3 regions of the Micromonospora sp. NPDC005254 genome follow, and region 1 is predicted to be linked to each of the others. Evidence: riboswitches for the same ligand, from Rfam matches in the RefSeq annotation. Region 1 holds a riboswitch; each other region holds the start of a gene.
What was found. Region 1 has a riboswitch for cyclic di-AMP ahead of ACFYPR_RS09825 (coiled-coil domain-containing protein). Riboswitches for the same ligand answer to the same signal wherever they lie in the genome.
Positions count from the first base shown of each region.

Region 1 (7,868 bases):
CCCCGGGCCCGGGGCCGTACCCTTCTGCGGTTGGCCCGCGCGGTTCGCGCCGTCTGCCGGCGACATCGAAGGAGCGTGCGTTGACCGACCAGACCGCCCTGGAGCAGGAGATCGCCGTCGAGCAACGGCACCTCGACCGGGTGTACGCCCGACTGGCCGAGCTGCGCCAGTCCGCGGTTCGGGCCGAACGGGACGGTTACCGGATGGCCCGGGTCGGCACGTTCGGCGCGCTGGTCGAGCGCGACGCGATGGTCTTCCACGCCGCGCAGCGACGGCACACCCTCGACGCCGAGCACGAGGGGCTGGTCTTCGGCCGTCTGGACCTGCGCGACCGGCAGGTGCTGCACGTCGGGCGGCTCGGCATCCGCGACGAGGACGCCACCACGCTGGTCGTCGACTGGCGCGCGCCGGCCGCCTCCGCGTTCTACCAGGCCACCCCGGCGCAGCCGCTGGGCGTGGTGCGTCGCCGCACCATCTCCTCGCGCGCCGAGCGGGTCACCCGGATCGAGGACGACCTGCTGGACCCGACCGCCGCGCCGGAGGGGATGACTGTGGTCGGTGACGGCGCGTTGCTGGCCACCCTGTCCCGCGCCACCGGTCGGGGCATGCGCGACATCGTGGCGACGATCCAGCGGGAGCAGGACGAGGCCATCCGGTCGCCCGGTTCCGGGGTGACGATCGTGGCGGGCGGTCCGGGCACCGGCAAGACGGCGGTCGCCCTGCACCGGGCGGCCTTCCTGCTCTACTCCGACCGCAGCCGGTACGCCGGCGGGGGCATCCTGGTGGTCGGGCCGTCCACCGTCTTCGTCGAGTACATCGCCTCGGTGCTGCCCTCGCTCGGTGAGGACACGGCGACCCTGCACTCGCTGGGCAGCCTCTTTCCGGGAATGACCGCCACCCGCGCCGACCCGCCCGAGGTGGCGGCGGTGAAGGGCTCGCTGCGGATGCGCCGGGTGCTGGAGCGCGCGGCCCGCGACGCGGTGCCGGGCGGCCCGGGTGAGCTGCGGCTGCTCTACCGGGGCACGCTGCTGCGGCTGGACCGGGCCGAGCTGGACCGGATCCGGGACCGCGCGCTGCACCGTGGCGCCCGGCGCAACGAGGCACGCCGGGCCGGCTTCGACGGGGTGTTCGCCGCGCTCTGGGCGCAGGCCCGGGCGGTGGGCATCACCCGGCTGCCCGAGCACCGGGCCTTCGAGGGCGAGATCGCCGAGCGGCCAGAGTTCCGGGAGTTCCTCAAGGCGTGGTGGCCCCGCCTGCACCCCCGACACGTGCTCGGCTGGCTGGCCCGCCCGGACCGGCTACGTCGGTACGCCGGCGGCATCCTCTCCGGCGCGGAGATCAGGCTGCTCACCGCCGCGTACCAGAATCTGGACACCGCGGGCCTGACCATCGCGGACGTGGCGTTATTGGACGAGTTGGACGCGCTGCTCGGCAAGCCCATGCAGCCGGCGCGGGCCCGCCGTGACCCGTTCCAACTCGCCGGCGGCGTGCGCGAGCTGAGCACCGCCAGCGACCGGCAGCGGGCCGCCCGCGCGGCGGCCCGGGAGCGTCCGGAGGACTACCGGGAGTACGCGCATGTGGTGGTGGACGAGGCGCAGGACGTCTCGCCGATGCAGTGGCGGATGGTCGGACGGCGCGGCCGCCTGGCCTCCTGGACCGTCGTGGGCGACCCGGCGCAGACCGCGTGGATCGGTGATCCCCAGGAGCTGACCCACGCCCGGGACCAGGCGCTGGGCCGTCGCAAGCGGCACGATTTCACGCTCACCACCAACTACCGCAACTCGGCGGAGATCTTCGCGGTGGCGGCGGCGGAGATCCGCCGGCTCTACCCCGACCTGCCGCTGCCGAACGCCGTACGCTCCACCGGTATCGACCCCGTCGAGCTGGTGGTGCCGCCGGCCGGGTTGGAGACCGCGGTCGTGGAGGCGGCCACCGGCCTGCTGGCCGAGGTGGACGGCACGGTCGGGGTGATCACGCCGGTCACCCGCCGCGACGAGGTCGCCGGTTGGCTCGGCTCACTCGGCGCGGCGCGGCTGCAGGTGGTGACCAGCCTGGAGGCGAAGGGCATGGAGTACGACGGGGTGGTGCTGGTCGCCCCGAGCGAGATCCGGGCCGATCCGGGCTCCGGCGTACGAACGCTCTACGTGGCGCTCTCCCGGGCCACCCAGCGGCTCACCACCATCGACCCGACCGGCTGACCTGCGGGTTGCCGTGTCGAAGGGTGGGCCGGTCCGTACACTTGCATACATAGCGATGTGAGCATACATTTGACCGGGTCCCGGGTGGCGACGGAGGGTGGATTTCGTGGGAGCAGGTCATGACCACCACCACGGGTCGGTCACCAACGCCGCCCACCAGCACCGGGGCCGACTCTGGACCGCGTTCGGGCTGCTCGCGACGCTGATGGTGGTCGAGGGTGTGGCCGCCTTCCACACCGGCTCGCTCGCCCTGCTCTCCGACGCCGGGCACATGTTCACCGACGTGCTGGGCATCGGGATGGCGCTCGCCGCGATCACCGCCACCCGGCGGGCCACCGGCGACCCGCAGCGCACCTTCGGGCTCTACCGCCTCGAGGTGCTCGCCGCCCTGGCCAACGCCGTCCTGCTCTCCGGCGTGGCGGTCTACGTGGTGATCGAGGCGATCGGCCGGTTCGGCGACCCGCACGAGGTGCTGACCGGCCCGATGCTCGCGGTGGCCGTCCTCGGCCTGCTCGCGAACGTGATCGCGTTCGCGCTGCTGCGCGCCGGCGCCCGGGAGAGCATCAACCTCCAGGGCGCCTACCTGGAGGTGCTCGGCGACCTGCTCGGCTCGCTCGGCGTGATCGGCGCGGCGCTGCTCATCGCGGTCACCGAGTGGTGGTGGGCCGACCCGTTGGTAGCGGTCGCCATCGGCGTGTTCATCCTGCCGCGCACCTGGCGGCTGGGGCGCGCGGCCGTCCGCATCCTGGTGCAGGCCGCCCCGGAACACCTCCAGGTCACCGCCGTGCACGACCGACTGGCCGCGGTGCCCGGCGTGGTGGAGGTGCACGACCTGCACGTCTGGACGCTCACCTCGGGCATGGAGGTGGCCTCCGCACACCTGATCATGGCGCCCGGCGGGGAGGTCGGCACGGTGCTCACCGCGGCGCGTACCGCCCTGCGGGAGGACTTCCGCATCGAGCACGCCACGCTGCAGATCGAGCCCGGGTCCGCCACGGGCGCCTGCGGTTCGATCGAGTGGTGAGCACCTATCTGACGAAAAGACCGTTTTGCCGTCATCTTCGGTGGCGGCGCAGACACCTTCCGTCACATCGACTGCACACGTCCCACCTGCCCCGGTAGGCTCGTCCCCGGCCACCACCCGGCGGCGCCCTCCCGGCGCCGGTGGCGGCCGCCGCCTAATCACCCGAGAGGGCGAACCGGGGAACCACGTTCCTGGGGTGCATCCGCGTCAGCGGTAGGGATCTTCCGTCCCGAACCCGTCAGCTAACCCGGTCGGCGGCTGACGGAAGGACATGCGTAGTGGCACCAGCACGACCACCCGCCGCCCGACTCGCGGCACTGATCGTCATGATGGTCACCCTCGGCGTCGCCCTACCGGTGGGCGCCGCCACCGCCGCTCCCCCCGGCGGCCTGCGGGCCGCCGCGGCGCCCGACGGCGACGAGGAGGGCGGCACCCCCGCGCTGCGGGCCCAACTGGAGGCCGCCAGCAAGGGCTACCTGGACGCGAAGCGCGCCCTGGACACCTCCGTCAAGCGCCAGCAGCAACTCGCGGCCAAGCTGAAGACCACCGAGGCCGAGATGACCGTGCGCAACGGCAAGGTCGGCGAGATCGCCGGCGTGGCGTACCGCACCGGCCGGCTCAGCACCGTCTCGGCGTTGCTCAACACCAACACCCCCGAGGGCTTCATGGACCGGGCGGCCGCGCTGGACGTGGTGGCCGCCAACGAGGACCGGGTGCTGCGCGACCTGCACGCCACCCGGGACGAGGCCAACCGCACCCGCACCGCCCTGGACGGCGAGATCCGCGAGCAGCGCAAGCAGGTCGAGGTGATGGCCAAGCGCAAGGAACAGGCCGAACGGGCCCTGGCGGTCGCCACCAGCAAGCCGCGCACCACCGCTGCCGACACCAGTTCCAACCGGGGCACCTCCACCGCCAACGCCCAGCCCGCGCCGCGCAACTCCGACGGCTCCTGGCCCTCCGAGTCGTGCAGCATCAACGACCCCACCCCGGCCAGCGGCTGCATCACCCCCCGCACCCTGCACGCCCTCAACCAGGCGAAGGCCGCCGGCTTCACCCGGTACGTCTCCTGCCACCGCTCGGGCGGCTCCGGCGAACACCCGAAGGGTCGGGCCTGCGACTTCGCCGCCCAGAAGGGCGGCTTCGGCGGGGACGCCACCGGCGGCGACAAGACGTACGGCAACAACCTGGCCGCGTACTTCATCCGCAACTCCGACCGGCTCGCCGTGCTCTACGTGATCTGGTACAGGCAGATCTGGCTGCCCAGCAGCGGGTGGAAGTCGTACAGCGGGGGGAACGGCGACCCCTCCAGCGAACACACCAACCACGTACACCTGTCGGTGTACTGACCCCACCGGTGGCCGGCGCACCGTCGAGCGGGTGCGCCGGCCCCGGGTACGTCAGCGGACGTACCCCGGACGCCGCCGGTGATCGGACGACCCGGCCGGGCCGGGCCGGCAGCATGTCGGGTATGCCGCGAATCCCACCCGCCACCCGCAAGGCGCTGCTCACCCTGCACCTCATCACCTCGCTCGGTTGGCTCGGGGCCGACCTGGTGCTGCTCACCCTCGGCATCGCGGCACAGCGCGGCGCCGACCCGGCCGTGGTCTATCCGGTCGCCGGGCTCGTCGGCACGGTGCTGTTCGCGCCGCTGAGCGTGCTCGTCTGGCTCGTCGGCGTCGCCAGCGCGCTGCTCACCCCCTGGGGCCTGGTGCGCTACCGGTGGGTGCTGGTCAAGCTCGTGATCACCACGGTGATGGTCGGGCTGGTGCTGTTCCTGCTCACCCCGAACCTGCGGCACGCGAGCGCGCTGGGCGCCGCCCTCCCCGCCCGGGATCGCGCCGACCTGGTGATCGCGCCCGCGGTGTCGACCAGCCTCATGATCATCGCGACCGTGCTCTCCACGTACAAGCCCTGGGGCCGCCGACCCGCCCGACCCACCGGCGCACGCCATACCTCCGCCGCCGCGAGCCCGGCACGCAACGCGCCACAAGATCGCGCAACAACACGGAAGTCAACAGTGTTGCGTTAGGGCTCCGGCCGGCCAACCCGTGCTGGATGGCCCGGCGATCATGGAGTTGTGGTGCCTGCCTTGGCGTTGTATGGGCGTTTTGTGGCCCACCACAACTCCATGATCGGCGAGGCACGATCATGACGCGGGGCGGTCGAGGGCCGCACCGAGGCGGGTGGCCAGGGCGAGGTGGGCGGCGCGGGCCTGTTGGAAGGCGTACCGGAACAGGGGCGTCGGCGCGCGCAGGGTGATGTCGACGTCGATCCGGACCAGGCCGTCCGGCTCGGCGCGCAACCGGGTGTGGTTGCGGACGGTGGTGGCCGGCCACTGGCGGGCCACCGTGACGATCTCGTCAGGTTCGCTGATCAGCACGTCCGCCTGGTAGGTGGTGCGGAAGCGCAACGGCCCCACCGCCAGCCTGTCGTTGATCGTGTAGCTGGCTCGGGCGCCCGGACGGGGCGGCACCCGGCGGACCCGGACGATCAGGGGGTGCAGTTCGCCCTGGCGGGTCAGGTCGCTCAACAACGCCGCCGCCTCGGCGAGTGAGCAGCGGGCCTGGACGGTGTAGCTGAAGCTGTCGCTGCTGAGCACACAGTCTCCCGACGTCGCTGGTCGCACGATCGTCCCGTACGCGGCTCAGGCTGGCAACGCCCGGACGGACACCGTCCGTTGTCCCGGTATTCGCCCAGCATTCCCACTACGGTCGGCTGATGGGAAATCACCGGTTGTGACGGAGGGTGGACACATGTTCGGTGACGACCGGTGAGCGGGCACGTGATGGTCTTCGCGCCCACCCCGCAACTGACGGTGACCGTGGATCAGCCGAACGACCAGCCCGAACTGCACCTGCACCCCGGCGGCCAGGGCGTCTGGCAGGCCCGCATGGTGCTGTCGCTCGGGGTCGACGTGGTGCTCTGCGCCGCGCTCGGTGGCGAGGTCGGTCAGGTGCTGGAGCCGCTGCTGGTCAGCGAGGGGGTGGACCTGAAGGTGGTGATGCGCGACTCCGGCAGCGGCGGGTACGTGCACGACCGGCGGGGCGGGTCCCGACAGGAGGTCGTGGACGTGCCCGGGGACCGACTGAGCCGCCACGAGCTGGACGAGTTGTACAACCTGGCGCTCGGCGAGGGACTGCGCGCCGACGTGAGCGTCCTCAGTGGCCCGAATGCGCCGTGGCTCGTCCCGGCCGACCTGTACCGCCGCTTCGCCGCCGACCTCGGCGCCAACGGCAGTCGGGTGGTGGCTGATCTGTCCGGTGACCACCTGGGCGCCGTACTGGACGGCGGTGTGTTCTTCCTGAAGGTGAGTCACGAGGAGCTGATCCGGGACGGTCGGGCCCGCAGTGGGGACGGCGCCGAGCTGACCCGGGCGATGTACGACCTGCACGCCGCCGGCGCCGAGACGGTGGTGGTGAGCCGAGCCGACCAGCCGGCGCTGGCTCTCATCGACGGGGAGCTCTTCGAGGTGGAGATGCCCCGGCTGGAGGCCGCCGATCCGCGCGGCGCGGGCGACTCGATGACCGCCGGCGTGGCGGCCGTGATCGCCCGTGGTGGCGACATCCGGACGGCCATCCGTACCGGCGCCGCGGCCGGCGCACTGAACGTGACCCGGCACGGGCTGGGCACCGGACGGTTGGACTCGATCACCGGGCTGGTGGAGCGGGTCCGGCTCGTCCCGGCGGACAGTCGGCAACAGGAGCGGACCACCCCCGACGAGTTGGCCGACCGGGCGGTCGAGCGATGACGCTGCGGGTGCTCGTGACCAACGACGACGGGATCGCCGCGCCGGGCATCCAGGCGTTGGCCGTGGCCGCCGCCCAGCGGGGCCTGGACGTGGTGGTCGCCGCGCCGATGGAGGAGGCCAGCGGCACCAGCGCCGCGATGAGCGCGGTGGAACGGGACGGGCGGGTGGTGGTGCACGACCACCCGCTGCCCGACCTGGCGGGCGTGCCGGCGTACGGGGTCGCCGGCTCGCCCGGTTTCATCACGCTGATCGCGCTGCACGGCGCGTTCGGCCCGCCGCCGTCGGTGGTGCTGTCGGGGATCAACCGGGGTGCCAACGCCGGCCGCGCCGTGCTGCACTCCGGCACGGTGGGCGCCGCCTTCACCGCCGCCTCGAACGGGTGCCGGGCCATGGCCGTCTCACTGGACGTGCTCTCCGCGGGCGAGGCGACGGCCGGCAGCGGCGGGGCCGCGGTGGACGCCGCAGCCCGCGTACGCGACGCCGAACGGCACTGGGTCACCGCCGCGCGGGTCGCCCTGGACCTGCTCCCCCGGCTGACCGCCGCGCCGCCGGAGAGCGTGCTCAACGTCAACGCCCCCGACCTGCCGCACGGACGGCTGCGCGGGGTACGTCGCGGCTCCCTGGCCAGCTTCGGTCAGGTGCAGATGACGGTGGCCGAGTCGGGGCACGGCTTCGTGCGTACCGCGCTGGAGGAGCCCGGCCAGGCCGCGCAGCCCGGCACGGACCTGGCTTTGCTGGCCGCCGGGTACGCGTCGGTGACGGCCATCCGAGCGGTCACCGAGGTGACCGACGTGGACCTGACCGGTCTGGACGAGCAGCCTTGACGGAGGGCGCTCAGGCGCCCGGAAGCACCTCGGGGGTGGCGGCCCCGGCGAAGTAGGGCTCCGGTGCGCCGAAG
Region 1 covers NZ_JBIAKM010000003.1:30,174-38,041, reverse strand. The annotation lists gene ACFYPR_RS09835 (HelD family protein) at 81-2,198, shown strand; gene ACFYPR_RS09830 (cation diffusion facilitator family transporter) at 2,305-3,222, shown strand; cyclic di-AMP (ydaO/yuaA leader) riboswitch at 3,364-3,495, shown strand; gene ACFYPR_RS09825 (coiled-coil domain-containing protein) at 3,501-4,568, shown strand; gene ACFYPR_RS09820 (hypothetical protein) at 4,691-5,251, shown strand; gene ACFYPR_RS09815 (SRPBCC family protein) at 5,369-5,821, opposite strand; gene ACFYPR_RS09810 (PfkB family carbohydrate kinase) at 5,993-6,970, shown strand; gene surE (5'/3'-nucleotidase SurE) at 6,967-7,794, shown strand; gene ACFYPR_RS09800 (STAS domain-containing protein) at 7,805-7,868, opposite strand, start outside.

Region 2 (7,868 bases), on a different contig from region 1:
TATCTTGACGCATCTTGCGGTGCGTGTGACCGTGGAGCCCGAGCCAGCGCCCACCGCCGGCCCGACTGAAAAGCCTCTTGAGCAGGTCAAACGCGTGGAGACGAGGTGCGGGGATGAGCCGTTCCGGTACGCCTGGCGGGCAGCCGGGCCCGCAGCGGGCTGCCGATCGAGCGCCGACGCCGACCGAGCCGGCCCGAGCGTACGCCGAGCTGGCCGCGGGCAACCGGCGCTTCGTCAGCGGGGCGCCGCGCCACCCCAACCAGGACGCCGGGCACCGGGCCGCCGTGGCCGACGGGCAGCACCCGTTCGCGGTGATCGTGGGCTGCTCCGACTCCCGCCTGGCGGCTGAGATCATCTTCGACCGGGGGCTGGGCGACCTCTTCGTGGTCCGTACGGCCGGACACACCGCGGGCCCGGAGGTGCTGGGCAGCGTGGAGTACGCGGTGACGGTGCTCGGCACTCCACTGGTGGTGGTCCTCGGCCACGACTCGTGCGGTGCCGTGCAGGCCGCCCGTGAGGCGGCCGCCACCGGCGTCGCGCCGCCGGGACACCTGCCCGCGGTGGTCGACGCGGTGCTGCCCAGCCTGCGACGTGCCACCGCCGAGGGCGTGGACGACGTCGACGGCATCGTCGACATCCACATCGCGCAGACCGTCGAGACGCTGCTCGGGCAGTCGCCCGTGCTGGCCGACGAGGTGGCACAGGGGCGGTGTGCGGTGGTGGGCATGTCGTACCGGCTCGCCGCCGGTGTGGTGCGCGCGGTTACCCCCGCACCGGCGGGTGCCGCGACGTTCGACGCGCCCGGCGCCTCGGACGACCCGGCAGCTTCCGCCGCCGCCTGACGCGGACCGCCCCGGCAACTTCCGCCGCCTGACGCGACGAGGGCCGCCCCGCCTGATGCGGGACGGCCCTCGACTTCTTGGCACCGGGTCAGAGCAGCGACATGTGCACGTGGTCGGTGTGGTTCGACGGTCCGCTGTACGACTTCCAGCCGGTCGCCGGGAACCAGATCTGCCGGTTCCAGATCACGTAGTAGATGCCGAGGCGGTCGGCGTTGCGGATGAGGAACGCGGCGACGTTGTTGCCGTACATGCGGGTGTCGTTGTTGTGCCACGGGCTGAAGCCGCTCTTCTGCAACGACCAGTCACAGGCGCGGCCCTTCGGGTGCTCGAACGGGCCACCGTTGCGGTGGCAGCCGACGAACCGGTTGAACCCGGCCCGCTTGACCTCCTTGTACGCGTGCAGGGTGCGCGGCGTGACACAACCGGAGGTGGTGGGGTCGTCCTCGCTGCATGACTCGGCCTTCCAGTCGCCGTCGGCGGTGCGACCCGGGCCGATCCGGGCGACCGGCGAGACGGCGTCGACCAGACCGCCGGTGAAACCCTGACCGCCGACCAGCGCGAGCGCCTTGTCCGCGTCGCGCTTGTCCTTCGCCATCAGGGCGGTCTGCTTCTGCTGCTCGCGGACCTCCGCGTCGAGGGCCAGCTTGGCCTGCTCGGCGCGGGTCTTGACCGTGTTGACCTCGGCGAGCTTCTTCTCGTTGACCATGTTCATCTCGTCGAGCGCCGCGGCCCGTCGGACGAACGAGTCCGGGGCGTCGCTCTCCAGCAGCATCGCGATCGCGCCGATCCGCCCGGTCCGGTACGACTGGGCGGCGATCTGCCCGACCTGCGGGGCCAGCGCCTCCAGGTCGGCCTTCGCCCGCTCGACCTGCAACGCCAGCTCAAGCTGCCGCTTCTTGGACTTGTCCAGCTTGGACTTGGCCGCCACGTAGTCCCGGTTGGTCTGCTCGATGACGTCGTTGAGGAGCTTGGGTTCGTCTTCCTCTTCGTGCCCGGACGGTGTGGGGGTCGTCGGGGCGGCGTGGGCCGGGAGGGGCCCGGCGAACACGGTCAGCGCAGCGAGCACGGCCACCACGGGTGTCAACCAGCGGCGTAGGGGTGCCGTCACAATGTTCCCTTCCGTCGACCGCCGACCGGGTTAGCTGACGGGTTCGGGGCGGAAGTGGCCCCTACCGCTGTCGCGGATTCACCCCACGTACCTGGGTCCCCGGCTCGCCGGTTGGCGATTGGGCGGTGGCACCGCAGGCGCCGCTGCGCGCCTTCGTCGGTGACCGGCAGCGAGGTTACCCGAGAGTCCACCGCCTGAGCTACGTCCTGATGCCGACTAAAAGCGTCATTTCGCCATGGCGTTGAGTGACCAGTGACGCGGTTTTCAGGGCGTAGGCCCGATCCGGTCACGCTGAGGAGTGTCACCATGCCGTATCCGTGCTCCTGTTCGGCTCTGGCCACCCGGTGGTGGCGGTGGATGGGGGTGCGCTCCGCTCCGGGTCGGGCCCGTCGGACCGACCCGCTGGCGGGGAGCTGAGGGCGGCCAACGCCTCCGTCCGGTCCGGACGGGGGCGCGGCGTCAGGACGTCGGCGGCCGCGCCCTGCGCCGGCGTCGACCCGGCCGCGGTCACCACGGCGGCGAGCCCGGTGGTGAGGGGTACGGCGGCGATCAGGCCGAGCGTGGCGACCGCGCTGCGGACGATCTCCTGGGCGAGGAACTCGCTGGTCAGGATCTGCCCGAGGGGGCGGGTGTCGGCGGTGAGCAGAAGCAGCAGCGGAAGTGAGGCGCCCGCGTACGCCAGGACGATGGTGTTGACCGTGGAGGCGATGTGCGCCCGGCCGACCCGGGTGGCCGCCCGGTAGAGCTGCAGCCGGCTCAGGCCGGGGTTGGCGTTCGCCAGCTCGGTGACGGTGGCGGCCTGGGTGACGGTCACGTCGTCGAGCACCCCGAGTGAGCCGATGATGATCCCGGCGAGCAGCAGGCCACGCAGATCGACATCGGCCTGGAACATCGACAGCGTGGTGGCGTCCTCGCTGCCGAAGCCGGTCAGGTGGGTGGCGGCGGTGGCGATGGTCGCGAGCACGCCGGTGAGCACCAGGCTGCCCAGGGTGCCGAGCACCGCGACCGAGGTCTGCGCGGTCACCCCGTGTGTCAGGTAGAGCACCACGAACATGATCAGGGCTGCGCCAACCACCGCCACCAGCAGCGGTGACCGGCCGGCGCTGATGCCCGGCAACACGAAGGTGAGCAGGATGGCGAAGCTGGCGGCCAGCCCTGCCAGCGCGGCCAGGCCCCGCCACCGGCCGAACGCGACGATCGCGGCGGCGAAGACCACCGCGAGCCACACCAACGGCTTTCCGCGCTGATGCTCGGCGATGTTCCAGCTGCTGGTGGCGGGATCGGTCGGGTCGGTCAGCTCGACCAGGACGACGTCGTCGCCGACCTCGATCCGCGGAGCGCCGGGCCCGGCGGGGACTGGCGTTTGCACCTGCTGGCCGGCGCTCGGCCCGTCCTCGATCCGTACGTCCACGGTCCCGCACGGCCCGGTGGCCGGCGTGCCCTCCGGGTTGGCCGACGGTGGGCAGGGTTCGGTCACCACCCGGGTGACCGTGCCGTGGTGGCGCGGCGCGTCCGTGCCGCCGCCGGTCTGCGGCGCCCCGTCCCGTGGCCAGAGCACCACGGCGGCGACGACGGTGGCCACGAAGAGCGGCACCACCGTCGCGACGAGGATCCGCCGGGCCCGGGGTGGGACGGGCGGAGCGGTACGGCTGTGGTCGGAACCCAATGCGAGAACTCCCAACGATCCGGTGCGGGGTACGTGCCGACGGGCCGGTCGGTTCACCTCCGCCGGTCGAACGCGGTGCCGGGCGCATCGGATTGCCGGCTGGCGACCCGGTGATCACACAGGGTGAGCCGTCGGACCGGCCGGTCGGCGGAGGCGCCGCGCCGTGGCGGCGCCGGTGCCCGACTGGGCGGTGGGGTCCAGTAGGCCATCGCCGGAAATGCTAGCCAGCCGGACCGGGTGTCGCAGGTCGTGGCGGAGTGTCGGATGGTCGAACCGCCCGCGCGGCGTCGCCCGGAGCGGCATGTTGGAGTCATGCCCGCGTCCGAGCCCGCCCCTGAGCAGGCCGCCGACCAGAGCCAGCACGCGACGCCGGCCGGCCACGATCAGCACGCCGGCCCGGAGAGGCACGCCGGCCAGGACAAGCACGCTGGCCACGACAAGCACGCCGGCCACGACCCGGCGATGTTCCGCCGCCGGTTCTGGGTCTGCCTGGTGCTCACCCTGCCGGTGGTGCTGACCAGCCACCTGGTGGTGGACGGGCTCGGGCTCCGGTGGGACGTTCCGGGCCGCTCCTGGGTCGGGCCGGTGCTCGGATCGGTGATTTTCCTCTGGGGTGGCTGGCCGTTCCTGGTCGGTGCGGTGCGGGAGATCCGGGACCGGGCGCCGGGAATGATGCTGCTGGTCGCGATGGCGATCACGGTGGCGTACTCGGCGTCGTTGGCCACCAGCCTGGGCGCCTTCGACCTGGACTTCTGGTGGGAGTTGGCCGCGCTGGTCACCATCATGCTGCTCGGGCACTGGCAGGAGATGAAGGCCATCGGGCAGGCCCGGGGGGCGCTGGCGGCGTTGGCCGCGCTGCTGCCCGACGAGGCCGAGCGCGTGGCGGCGGACGGGCAGGCCGAGCCGGTGCCGGTCGGCGCGTTGCGGGTGGGCGACGTGGTGCTTGTCCGGCCCGGGGGTCGGGTGCCGGCGGACGGCCGGATCGTCGATGGCGACGCCGAACTGGACGAGTCGATGATCACCGGTGAGTCGCGGCCGGTGGCCCGGTCGACGGGCGAGCGGGTGGTGGCCGGCACGGTCGCCACCGACTCGGCGATCCGGGTCCGGGTCGAGGCGCTGGGTGACGAGACCGCGCTCGCCGGCATTCAGCGCATGGTCGCGCAGGCGCAGCGCTCGGGTGGGCAGGCCCAACTGCTGGCCGACCGGTTCGCCGCCGCGCTGTTCTACGTGGCCGCCGGCACCGCCGTGGTGACGCTGGCGGTCTGGACCGCGCTCGGTGAGCCCGACCAGGCGGTGGTCCGTACGGTCACCGTCCTGGTGATCGCCTGCCCGCACGCGCTCGGCCTGGCCATCCCGCTGGTCGTGGCGCTCTCCACCGCCCTGGCGGCGCGGCGCGGGATCCTGGTCAAGGACCGGTTGGCGCTGGAGCGCATGCGGACCGTCGACGCGGTGCTCTTCGACAAGACCGGCACGCTGACCCGGGGTGAGCACGCGGTGAGCGACCTGGTGACGACCCAGGGGCTGGAGCGGGAGGAAGCGCTGCGGATCGCCGCCGGCGTCGAGTCCGACAGCGAGCATCCGCTGGCTCGGGCGATCGTGACGGCGGCCGGGTCCGCCGGCCCAGCGCGTGCCACCGGCTTCCGGTCGCTGCCGGGCCGCGGCGTGCGGGCCACCGTCGACGGTACGGAGTACGCGGTGGGCGGCCCGGCGTTGCTGCGGGATCTGGGCCGAGCGCTCCCGGACGACCTGAAGGCGGCGACCGGCAGATGGTCGGCGCGCGGGGCCGTGGTGCTGTACCTGGTGCGGCTGCCGGGCACCGTGCTCGGGGCGTTCGCGCTCACCGACGAGGTGCGTCCGGAGGCCCGGCAGGCCATCGCCGAGCTCCGTGCCGAAGGCGTCCGCACCATCGCCATGATCACCGGCGACGCGCGGTCGGTGGCCGAGTCGGTGGCCGCCGATCTCGGCTTCCGGTCGGGAGTGGACGAGGTCTTCGCCGAGGTGCTGCCGGCCGAGAAGGACAGCCGGGTCGCGGAGCTCCAGCGGCGAGGGCTGACCGTGGCGATGGTCGGCGACGGGGTGAACGACGCGCCGGCGCTGGCCCGCTCCGACGTCGGCATCGCGATCGGGGCGGGGACCGACGTGGCGATCGAGTCCGCCGGGGTGGTGCTGGCGTCGTCCGACCCGCGCGGTGTCGGTGCCGTGGTCCGGCTCTCCCGGGCGTCGTACCGCAAGATGCGGCAGAACCTGGCCTGGGCCGCCGGCTACAACGTGGTGGCGTTGCCCCTGGCGGCCGGGGTGCTCGCCTGGGCCGGGGTGGCGTTGAGCCCGGCGGTGGCGGCGGTGCTGATGTCGGCGTCCACCATCGTGGTGGCGCTCAACGCCCAGTTGCTCCGCCGGGTACGCCTCGACGCGGAGCCCGACTGACCGGCTCAGCCGCGCTTCATGAGTCGGCCGACGGCCGCCATCATCTCGGTGGCCATCTCGTCGGCCCGGCCCTCGGCCGCCCCCTCGTGCATGCAGTGCCGGGCGTGCCCGTCGAGCAGGCCCAGGGCCACCTTGTCGAGCGCGGCCTGGATCGCGGAGATCTGGGTGAGGACGTCGATGCAGTAACGGTCGTCGTCGACCATCTTCTCGATGCCCCGGACCTGCCCCTCGACGCGGCGGAGCCGCGCGAGCAGCTGGTCCTTGCTGGCGGTGTAGCCGCGGATCGGCGTGGGTGCGGTCATGGCGACGAGGATAGCGTACCCCTGGGGGGTATGGTAACGTCCCTCGTGTCCGATACCCCCACCGGGTACCGGTACATGACCGGTTACGGATCTGTCTCGGCCTTACCCCTGGGGGGTATAGGCTGGCAGGCGGCGAAGGGAGAGATTCGATGGTCGACACGACGTTCCAGGTGCGGGGCATGACCTGCGGGCACTGCGTCAGCGCGGTCAGCGCCGAGGTGGGCGCCATCGCCGGGGTGCGCGACGTGCAGGTGGATCTCGCCACCGGCCGGGTCACCGTCACCAGCGAGCAACCCGTGGACGCGGAGTCCGTCCGGGCGGCGGTCGACGAGGCCGGTTACGACCTCGTCGAGGCGTGAGCGGAAAGCCCGGGATGAACACGGTGACCAGAATGGGCGGGTTCGCCCTCGGTCTCGCGGCGGTCTTCGGCGCGGCGTACGGGATCGGCCGGGTGGTCGACCCGGCCGCCCCGGTCGCCGAGAGTCGGCCCGACGGCGGCGTCGCCCACAGCTCGGGCCCCACCGCGCACGACGAGGTGACCGACCGGACTCCCGGCGGTCTGCTCGTCTCCGACCGTGGCTACACGCTCGTTCCGGTCGCCGCTCCGGCCGGTGAGTTCGCCTTCCGGATCGGCGGGCCGGACGGCCGCCCGGTGATTGGGTACGACGTGGCACACGACAAGCGGATGCACCTGATCGTCGCCCGGCGGGACCTGTCCGGCTTCCGCCACGTGCACCCCGACCTCGCCCCGGACGGCACCTGGCGGGTCGACACCCCGCTGGACGGCCCGGGGCAGTGGCGGGCGTTCGCCGACTTCACGCCGACCGGGGGCGAGGCGCTGACCCTCGGGGTGGACGTGACCGTCCCCGGTGAGCTGACCGAACGGCCGCTGCCCGCCCCGGCCACCAGCACCACGGTCGACGGCTACACCGTCACCCTGGCCGGCGTGCCGCAGCCCGGCCGCACCTCGTCACTCACCCTGAGCGTCAGCCGCGACGGGCGACCGGTCACCGACCTGGAGCCCTACCTGGGCGCGTACGGGCACCTGGTGGCGCTGCGCCGGGGCGATCTCGCGTACCTGCACGTACACCCGGACGGAACACCCGGCGACGGGCGCACCCGGCCCGGTCCGGAGGTCACCTTCCTCGCCGAGGTGCCCTCGGCCGGCAGCTACCGGCTCTACCTCGACTTCCGGCACGGCGGGCGGGTGCACACCGCCGAGTTCACCGTCGTCGCCGGCACCGCCACGACCGGGGGCGACCCCACTCCGAGCGGGCCGGCGCCGACCGAGCACGGCACCCCCGGCCACGGGCACAACTGACGGGACCAGACGATGACCACCACCAGCAGACCACTGCCCGAGGCGCCGAACCGGATCGAGCTGGCCATCGGGGGAATGACCTGCGCCGCCTGCGCCGCCCGGATCGAGAAGAAGCTGAACCGGATGGACGGGGTGAGCGCCACCGTCAACTACGCCACCGAGAAGGCCACCGTCCGGTACGTCGACAGCGTCACCCCGGACGACC
Region 2 covers NZ_JBIAKM010000013.1:70,508-78,375, reverse strand. The annotation lists gene ACFYPR_RS30605 (carbonic anhydrase) at 114-842, shown strand; gene ACFYPR_RS30600 (hypothetical protein) at 931-1,950, opposite strand; cyclic di-AMP (ydaO/yuaA leader) riboswitch at 1,955-2,085, opposite strand; gene ACFYPR_RS30595 (YibE/F family protein) at 2,252-3,616, opposite strand; gene ACFYPR_RS30590 (heavy metal translocating P-type ATPase) at 3,929-6,040, shown strand; gene ACFYPR_RS30585 (metal-sensitive transcriptional regulator) at 6,046-6,342, opposite strand; gene ACFYPR_RS30580 (copper ion binding protein) at 6,492-6,701, shown strand; gene ACFYPR_RS30575 (hypothetical protein) at 6,716-7,663, shown strand; gene ACFYPR_RS30570 (heavy metal translocating P-type ATPase) at 7,676-7,868, shown strand, end outside.
Region 2: another riboswitch for cyclic di-AMP. It lies ahead of ACFYPR_RS30600 (hypothetical protein); the one in region 1 lies ahead of ACFYPR_RS09825 (coiled-coil domain-containing protein).

Region 3 (7,868 bases), on a different contig from region 1:
CGGCTGACGGAGCTGCTGGCCGCCGACCGGGCCCGCAGCGGACGGCAGCACGTCTTCGGCGCGGCGGCCCGCGAGCTGAGCCTGACCGAGTGCGTCAACCGCTCGGACGCGCTGGTCTCCGACGTGTCCGGCGTGATCTCGGACTACCTCTACTCCGGCAAGCCGTACGCCGTGACCGACATGGGCGACGAGGGCGACCGGTTCACCGACCGTTTCCCGTTGGCCGGGTCGGGTTACGTGCTGCGGCGCGACATGTCGAATGTGGACGCCGTGCTCACCGCGCTGCTGGACACCGACCCGCTGGCCGAGGAGCGCTGGGCCACCCGCCGCCGCTACCTGGGTGACTTCCCCGCCGAGTCGTACGCCGAGGCTTTCCTGACGGCCGCGCGCCGAGAGCTGGCGCCGGCGGAGAACCTGGCCACGTCAGCACCGGTCTAGCAGCTCAGCGGTAGGCGTCCAGCAGCGCCAGCACGGCGGCCGGGTCCTCCAGGTGCGCGTTGTGGCCGAGACCGGGCAGCGTGGCGACCGGCACGCCGTACTCCTTGAGCTGTGCGTCGGTGACCATCGGGTCGTGCTCGCCGCGTGCCAGCACCACCGGCACGTCGGTCGCCGCCAGCAGCGCGGTCAGGTCGGGCTGGCCGACGGCGAACGCGCTCGTGTCCATCGCGAGCCGCCACCGGCCGTCGACCTGGCGCAGGCCGGCGTCCACCATCGGATGGTCCGGAGAGACCAGACCGGTGAGGCCGGCGACCCGCAGGTAGCGGCGGGCGGCCTCGGTGCGGCTGGCGAACCAACCGAGCGGGCGGGCGGCGAGCTCCGCGGCCCGGGCCAGCTCGGCGGGTGACCAGACCGCCTTGATGCCCAACCCGACCACCGCGTCCACCGGCAGGCCGGCGGCGCGGGCCGCCAGCGCCAGGCCGACCACCCCACCCAGCGAGTGGCCGAGCACCACGATGCGGTCGTCGAAGGCCAGGCCCTGTGCGATCCGCTGGGCCAGACCCTCGAAGGAGTACGACGACAGCGGGGCCGACCAGCCGTGGCCGGCGAGATCCGGCGCCAACCACCGCCCTGGCCAGTGCTGCTCCAGCAGTGGCGCCCAGGGCAGCCACACGTCGCCCGTCGCTCCCATGCCGTGCAGCAGCAGCAGGACCGGCCCGCGACCGGCGTGACCAACCGATTCGTCCACCACGGCCGCAGTCTCCCACGGTTCGTGGCCCGGTACGAGAGCCGTCATCGGCATCGACGCGAGACGCCGCGGGCGCCGGCCCCTCGTGGGGGACGGCGCCCGCGGCGTCGTGGGCGTCAGCGCCTGGGTCAGGCGGAGTAGCCCCGGGTGGCGATCCAGTTGGCCAGGTCGATCGTGGTGATCCAGTACGCCGGGTCGGCCGCGTTCGCCGAGTCGGCGATCCGCACGGTCCGGCCGTTGTCCTTGTAGCCCACGACGGCGATGTAGTGCCCACCGCCGTAGGAGTGCCAGCCGCCATTGGTGTCGGTGGCGTCGCCGACGACGTTGGCCACCACGCCCCGGCCGTCGGTGATGGCCTTGACGACGTCGGCCTGGAGGCGGTCCATCTGCGCCGGGCTGGGCGTGCCCGCGAACATCCGGGTCTGGTACGGGGAACCCTTCACCTCGGCGTTGAGCACCCGGGTGGTGTCCTCGGCCGAGTTGGTGCCCATCTCGGTGGTGCCCAGCTCGGCGCCGAGCTCCTCCTGCGTACGGTCGATGCCGGTGGCGCTGAGGGCGTTGCGGGTGGCCGCCGGGCCGCAGTTGTAGTACGTGTTCTGCGCCTCGTAGTCGTAGTCGAGCACCTTGGTCGCGGGCGGCTTCGGCGGCGTCGGCTTACGGGTGAGGTCCGGGTTGCTCGTGGCCTTCGCGGCGGGCGACGCGGCGCTGGTGGCCGGGGCGGCAGTGCTCGGCGCGGCCGAGGGGGACGCGACGCGCGCCTGGTCGCGAGACGCGATGGTGTCGCTGCGCATCTCGGCGACTGTGGTCGCGGTGTGCTCGCTGGCCGGGGCGCCGTCGGCGCCCGCAAGCAGGGCGCCGGTCGTGGTGGCGATCGCGAGGGCCGCGGCGGAGGCGGCGACGATCTGGTACGGGCGCTCGGTCGCGAGGCGACGGAGCTGACGCTGCAGGGTGTGCTTCACGGGGTCCTCCACGGTTCGGGGGGTGAGCGGCACACCGGGCTCGGCCGGTATCCGGGCAGGCGCCAGCGCGCGAACCGTGGTCCGCGGATGGTGAACCGCTCAGGGGAACGCCCGGCGCGGCCGGGCGGGAAAGGCGGCGACCCGGGGGGTCAGCTCACCGTCACAAGGCGGATGAGCGGGGGCGCCGCGACGCCGTGGAGGCGGGGGAACAACCGAGGGGTGGAAAGGTGCTGCACGAGGATGGAACTCCTTCCGTCACCGCCTACCGGGTTAGCTGACGGATTCGGGCGGGAAGATCGCCCTACCGCGGGCCGTGGCTCGCGGATTCACCCCGGACTTACTGTGGGTCCCCGGTTCGTAGATCACGATTGAGCGGGTCGGCACGGCGTCGCCTCCTGCGATCGGTTACCGCACCGGACAGCACGACAGTACTGGCCAGTGCGGACCCTGCCAAGCCACGCCCACCTGCGTAAACATCGTTTGGCGCACCAATTTCTGCGCGTATTGCCGCTGACGTGACTCGATGGGACAACCGGTTCCGGAGGCGCCGACGGGCGACAACCGGACAGGCTGCCGGCAACGCCGCCACAATCGCGCGAACATTGGCCGCCGATGGTGCCGGTCGCCCGATTTTCATCGTCCGTGACGGGCCTCACATAACAGATCGGGCTCAACCGACCCGGGCCGGACGCCAGCGTGTCACGACCGCCGAACGCGACGCCCGGGTCGTCGTACGGCGCGACGGCAGCGGGTTCGGCCACAACCGGACCGCCGCCGCGTACGCCTCCTCGGCGAGCGTGCGTGCCGACTCGGCGGCCAGCTCCGCGTCCCGCCAGGCCGACCGCTCCCGCTCGTCGGCGGCCCGGTGGTCGGCCAGCCTCGCGTCACGGATCGCCCGGGTGAGCAGCACCTCCTGCTCGACCGGGTGCCGGCGGGGATCCCAGCCGCGCCGGTGCCCGAACACGTCACCGAGCTGAGTCATGGTCAACTCGCCGCGCCAGTGCGCCGCCATCGCGGCACGGTGCAGGTAGCGCTCCCGGGCCGCGTACTCGGCCGGGGTGTGCGGGGTACGTGGGGTCGGCAGCGCCCCGGCGGTGGCGAACCGACGGGCTGCGGTGTCCGCCTCGTCGTACCGGGACCAGGCGGCCTGCGCCTCTTCCTGAGTGATCAGCCAGTCAGCGCGTCGTCGCCGGGCCGTCTGCGCCGCGCGGGCCGCGGCCACGGCCACCTCTTCGGCGTAGCGGCGCAGGTCGGCGAGTTCGGCGGCGGCCACCTCCTGGGCGGTGGGCGGCGGCGGCGGCTCGGAGGCGGTCGAGTCCGGCTCCGGGCGGGCGACCAGCACGGCGAGAACGGTCAGCGCCAGCAGGAACAGGGCCGACCAGATGGCGGCGGCCTGGGGCACCTCGGTCAGGAACTGGTAGAAGACGACGGTCTCCATGGTCGGCACCTCGGGAGAATGCGCGTTGCTACGGGGAAGCCGCACGAGGGTCGGTGACCCGCGGGTCGGCTGGTACGGACTGGTGTGTCGACAGGTGCGGTGGCGGGACGCTCGATCGGGGCCTCGGCGCTGCGGCGGGGCGGCTCAGCAGCCGGTGCGGTGGCCAGTGGCCGGCGCGGAGGTCAGTGACCCGGTGCGGGTCAGGAGCCGGTGCGCGGTCAGCGACCCGCCGTGATTCGGTGCTCCGGTGGGGCCCGGGGAGACCGGGCAGCCGGGTTGTCGGCGCGGGGTGACCGCTCGGAGACCGCCCGCCCCGGCGTCACGCCGGTCGACGTGGCGACCAGGGTGCGCGAAGTGTCGTGCAGCGCGGGTTGCGGGTCGGCGGACCACGCCGCGGCGGACTCGTCAACGGCGGCGGACTCGTCAACGGCGGCGCTGTCGCGGGCTGCCCGCTCCTGGGCGGCGCTGTCGCGGGCGGCGGTCTGGTCGTCGTCGACGATGGACGTCGCGGGCCCGGTGCTGGACACGGCGGCGGGTCGGTCGGGCGACGCGGGCGGCTCGACTGCGGACGTCGCCGAGGCGGCTGGCGTTGGCGACCCCGGAAGGGCCGTGGTCGCGCCGAGCGCGAGGGCGGCGATGACGGCGAGGCTGGTCAGCACCCGTGTCGCCCAGCGCGCCACCCACCACAGGGGACAGGTGAGCGCGACCGGAAGCACGTCCCCACGCTACCGCCGACGACGACCGTGCGCATCGACGCCGGGCGTGTCGGCTCACGCCGCGCCGACCGCGTCCGGCCTGGGCGGATGGGTCAGCGCGAGTCGGCGTACGTCGATCGTTCGTCGGTCCGGCCTGCGCCGGGGGCCCGGTCGTCGGTGTCGCCGGTGCGCTGTGGAGGGACGGCCGACGGCCGCTTCGGGCGGCGCGGCGCGAGCCGGCGCATCATCGGGGTCTCGACGTAGCGGTGCAGCAGCCCGGCGAGCACCAGATTCACCAGCAGGAACCCGAGCACCACCGCAGGGCCGCGCCAGCCCCGGAAGCCGGTCCCCCAGTCGCCGCTGAGCCGCAGCACGCTCGTCATGACCAGCACGTGCACCAGGTAGAAGGCGAAGGAGACCTCACCGAGCCAGATCAGCGGGCGGGAGCGCCACGGCGAGCGCCGGCCCCGCACGTCCGCGTCGGCGGCAGCGGTGATCACCAGCAGGTACGCGATGGCGAGAAGCGTGGTCCACCACTGGGCGGGGATCCACTGCGCGGCGGTCACCCAGGTGACCACGAAGATCGCGGTGGCCGCCGTCAGCCGCGGCCCGCGCCAGAGGCCGCGCAGCATCAGTTCCGCCGCCACCGCGCCCAGCCAGAACTCCAGCGACCGCACCGGTGGGAAGACCTGGGTGAACCACCAGCGGCTGACCTCGGGCACCAGGTGCTGCGCCGGCCAGAGCGCGAGGATCAGCAGCGGCAGCGCGATGATCAGCGTCCAGAGCACCGACGGCCGGGCGCGGCGCAGCAGGGGCAGCGCCAGCGGCAGGCACAGGTAGAAGAAGAACTCGCAGGACAGCGACCAACTCACCGTGTTGATGCTGTAGAACCAGCCCGGCCGGGGGTCCCACGCCTGCAACAGCAGCACGTTCTCCAGGGCGGCCGCCGGCAGGACGGGGTCGGCGAACCACCAGGCGACCAGGAGCGCGGCCGCCCACAGCACCAGGTGGTTCGGATAGATCTTCGCGACCCGCCGCCGCCAGAAGGCTGCCCGGGAGTCGCCCGGGCGGGCCGACCAGACCAGCACGAAGCCGCTGAGGATGAAGAAGAACTGCACCCCGGACAGGCCGAGGGTGAACAGCGCGTCGACCACCGCCTTGTAGTCCGGCTCGGCGATGATCCGCATCGTCCCGGCGTGAAAGCCGAAGACGAGCAACGCGGCGATCCACCGCAACCCGGTCAGTGAGGGCAGCCGGGCCACAGCGGGCGCGGGCGGCGCGGCCGGCGCGTCGGTGGTGCTCGTCATGCCGGGGTCCCGACGCTCCGCAGGGTCACCAGCACGTACGTCTCCTCCTCGGCGCGCGGCGTCGGACGGCGCGACGGCGACGCCCGCGACGGCCCGACAGGACCGCACCGAGGCACCCTACCGGGTCACTCCCGGGTGAACCGGGCGGCCGTTGTTAACCTTCCGCTTCGCGGGTGTTCAGGGATTCCACAGTCCTTCGCCACGTGCGGTTCCGGGGCTGGCCACCCGCGTCGTCAAAGGTGGCGACGTGGTCAATGAGCCGACGCACGCGCCGCTGCTGAGCATCGTCGTGCCCGTCTACGGCGTCGAGGCGTACCTGTACCAGTGCCTCGAGTCGATCCGGGCGGACATCCCAGCGGGTGAGTCGGACGCGGTCGAGCTGATCGCCGTCGACGACGCCTCCCCGGACGGCTGCGGTGCGATGCTGCGGTCCTACGTCGCCGGCCGCGACGGCGTGCGCGTCGTACACCTGAGCAAGAACGTGGGTCTGGGCCTGGCCCGCAACGCGGGCCTCGACGTGGCCACCGGCCGGTACGTCTGGTTCGTCGACAGCGACGACTGGCTGCCGCCGGGCACGATCGGCGCGGTGCTGGACCGGCTGCGCGAGCACCAGCCCGACGTGCTGATGCTGGACCACCTGCGGGTGCACGAGGACGGCCGGCGGGAGGTCGACGCGAGCAGCCACCTGCTGCGCGGGGTACCGGGCGTGGCCCGCCTGGCCGACCAGCCGCAGCTGCTGCGCGTGCAGCACACCGCGTGGAACAAGGTGGTACGCCGAGCCTTCCTCGACGAGCTGGAGCTGCGCTTCTTCCCCGGCTGGTACGAGGACATCCCGTTCAGCCACCCCCTGCTGATCGGCGCGGAGAAGATCTCCGTGCTGGACCGGGTCTGCTACCTGTACCGGCAGGGCCGCCAGGGCGCCATCACCTCCACCCGCAGCGGCCGGCACTTCGACGCGTTCAGCCAGTACGAGCGGCTGATGGACTGGGTCAACCGCCGGTATCCGGACGAGGGCCTGCAGGCCGAGCTGTTCCAGCTGATGATCAGCCACTACCTGGTGGTGGTCGGCAACGACGACCGGCTGCACCCGCACCTGCGGCGGGCCTTCTTCCACCGGGTCGCCGAGCACTACCGCCGCTATCTGCCCATCGGCGGCTACCCGATGCCCTCGGGCGTGACCGGGCTCAAGCACCGCCTGGTGGGGCGCGGTGACTGGCTGGCGTACTCGGCGCTGCGGCAGGCGCACCGGGTCGCGGGTCGGTTGCGCCGGCCCGGCCCGGCCGGTGGCGCCGACGCGAGCACCGGATCGCCGCCGGCCGACGACGACCCTTCCCGACCGGCGGCGCCCGCGAGCACGTCGGACGCCGGGCACACGGCCGGCGAGGTCACCCCGGACCGGTCGGACGCGCTGGCCGGCGGCCGCCTGTCGTGACCCGTCGCACCGCACCGCACGCCGGGAGCCACGTCGGCTCCCGGCGCCGGAGTTTTCCAGGTCGTCAGCCCGTCGGGTGGACGACGACAGCACCACCGCACCCCGGTGCGGGCGTACCTGAGCAGAGGTCGGAATGACGGCGACAATCAAGATCGGACCGCACGCGGTCGGTGCCGGGGAGCGACCCTTCGTGGTCGCCGAGATGTCCGGTAACCACAACGGCGACCTGGACCGGGCGCTGGCCATCGTCGACGCGGTGGCCGAGAGCGGGGCGCACGCGCTCAAGCTCCAGACGTACCTGCCGGACACGATCACGATCGACGTCGACAGCCCGGCGTTCCGCATCTCCAGCGGCCACGAGCTGTGGGGCGGGGAGAACCTGTACCGCCTCTACGAGCGGGCGCACACTCCGTACGAGTGGCACGCCCCGATCTTCGCCCGGGCCCGCGAGCGGGGGCTGACGGTCTTCTCGTCACCGTTCGACGCGACCGCCGTGGAGCTGCTGGAGTCGCTGGACGCACCGGCGTACAAGATCGCTTCGTCGGAGCTGGTGGACCTGCCGCTGATCCGGCTGGTGGCCAGCACCGGCAAGCCGATGGTGATCTCGACCGGGATGGCGACGGTGGCCGAGATCGACGCCGCCGTGCGGACCGCCCGCGACGGTGGCGCGGCGGGCATCGTCCTGCTGGCCTGCACCGCGTCCTACCCGGCGCCGCCCGCCGACAGCAACCTGCGCCGCCTGCCGGTGCTGGCCGGCGCGTTCGACGTCCCGGTCGGGCTCTCCGACCACACGCCCGGGATCGGCGTGGCGGTCGCCTCGGTGGCGCTGGGCGCCTGCTTCATCGAGAAGC
Region 3 covers NZ_JBIAKM010000009.1:281,594-289,461, reverse strand. The annotation lists gene ACFYPR_RS26630 (CDP-glycerol glycerophosphotransferase family protein) at 1-438, shown strand, start outside; gene ACFYPR_RS26625 (alpha/beta hydrolase) at 443-1,189, opposite strand; gene ACFYPR_RS26620 (C39 family peptidase) at 1,315-2,157, opposite strand; cyclic di-AMP (ydaO/yuaA leader) riboswitch at 2,390-2,530, opposite strand; gene ACFYPR_RS26615 (hypothetical protein) at 2,816-3,583, opposite strand; gene ACFYPR_RS26610 (hypothetical protein) at 3,802-4,299, opposite strand; gene ACFYPR_RS26605 (acyltransferase family protein) at 4,392-5,585, opposite strand; gene ACFYPR_RS26600 (glycosyltransferase family 2 protein) at 5,833-7,017, shown strand; gene pseI (pseudaminic acid synthase) at 7,151-7,868, shown strand, end outside.
Region 3: another riboswitch for cyclic di-AMP. It lies ahead of ACFYPR_RS26620 (C39 family peptidase); the one in region 1 lies ahead of ACFYPR_RS09825 (coiled-coil domain-containing protein).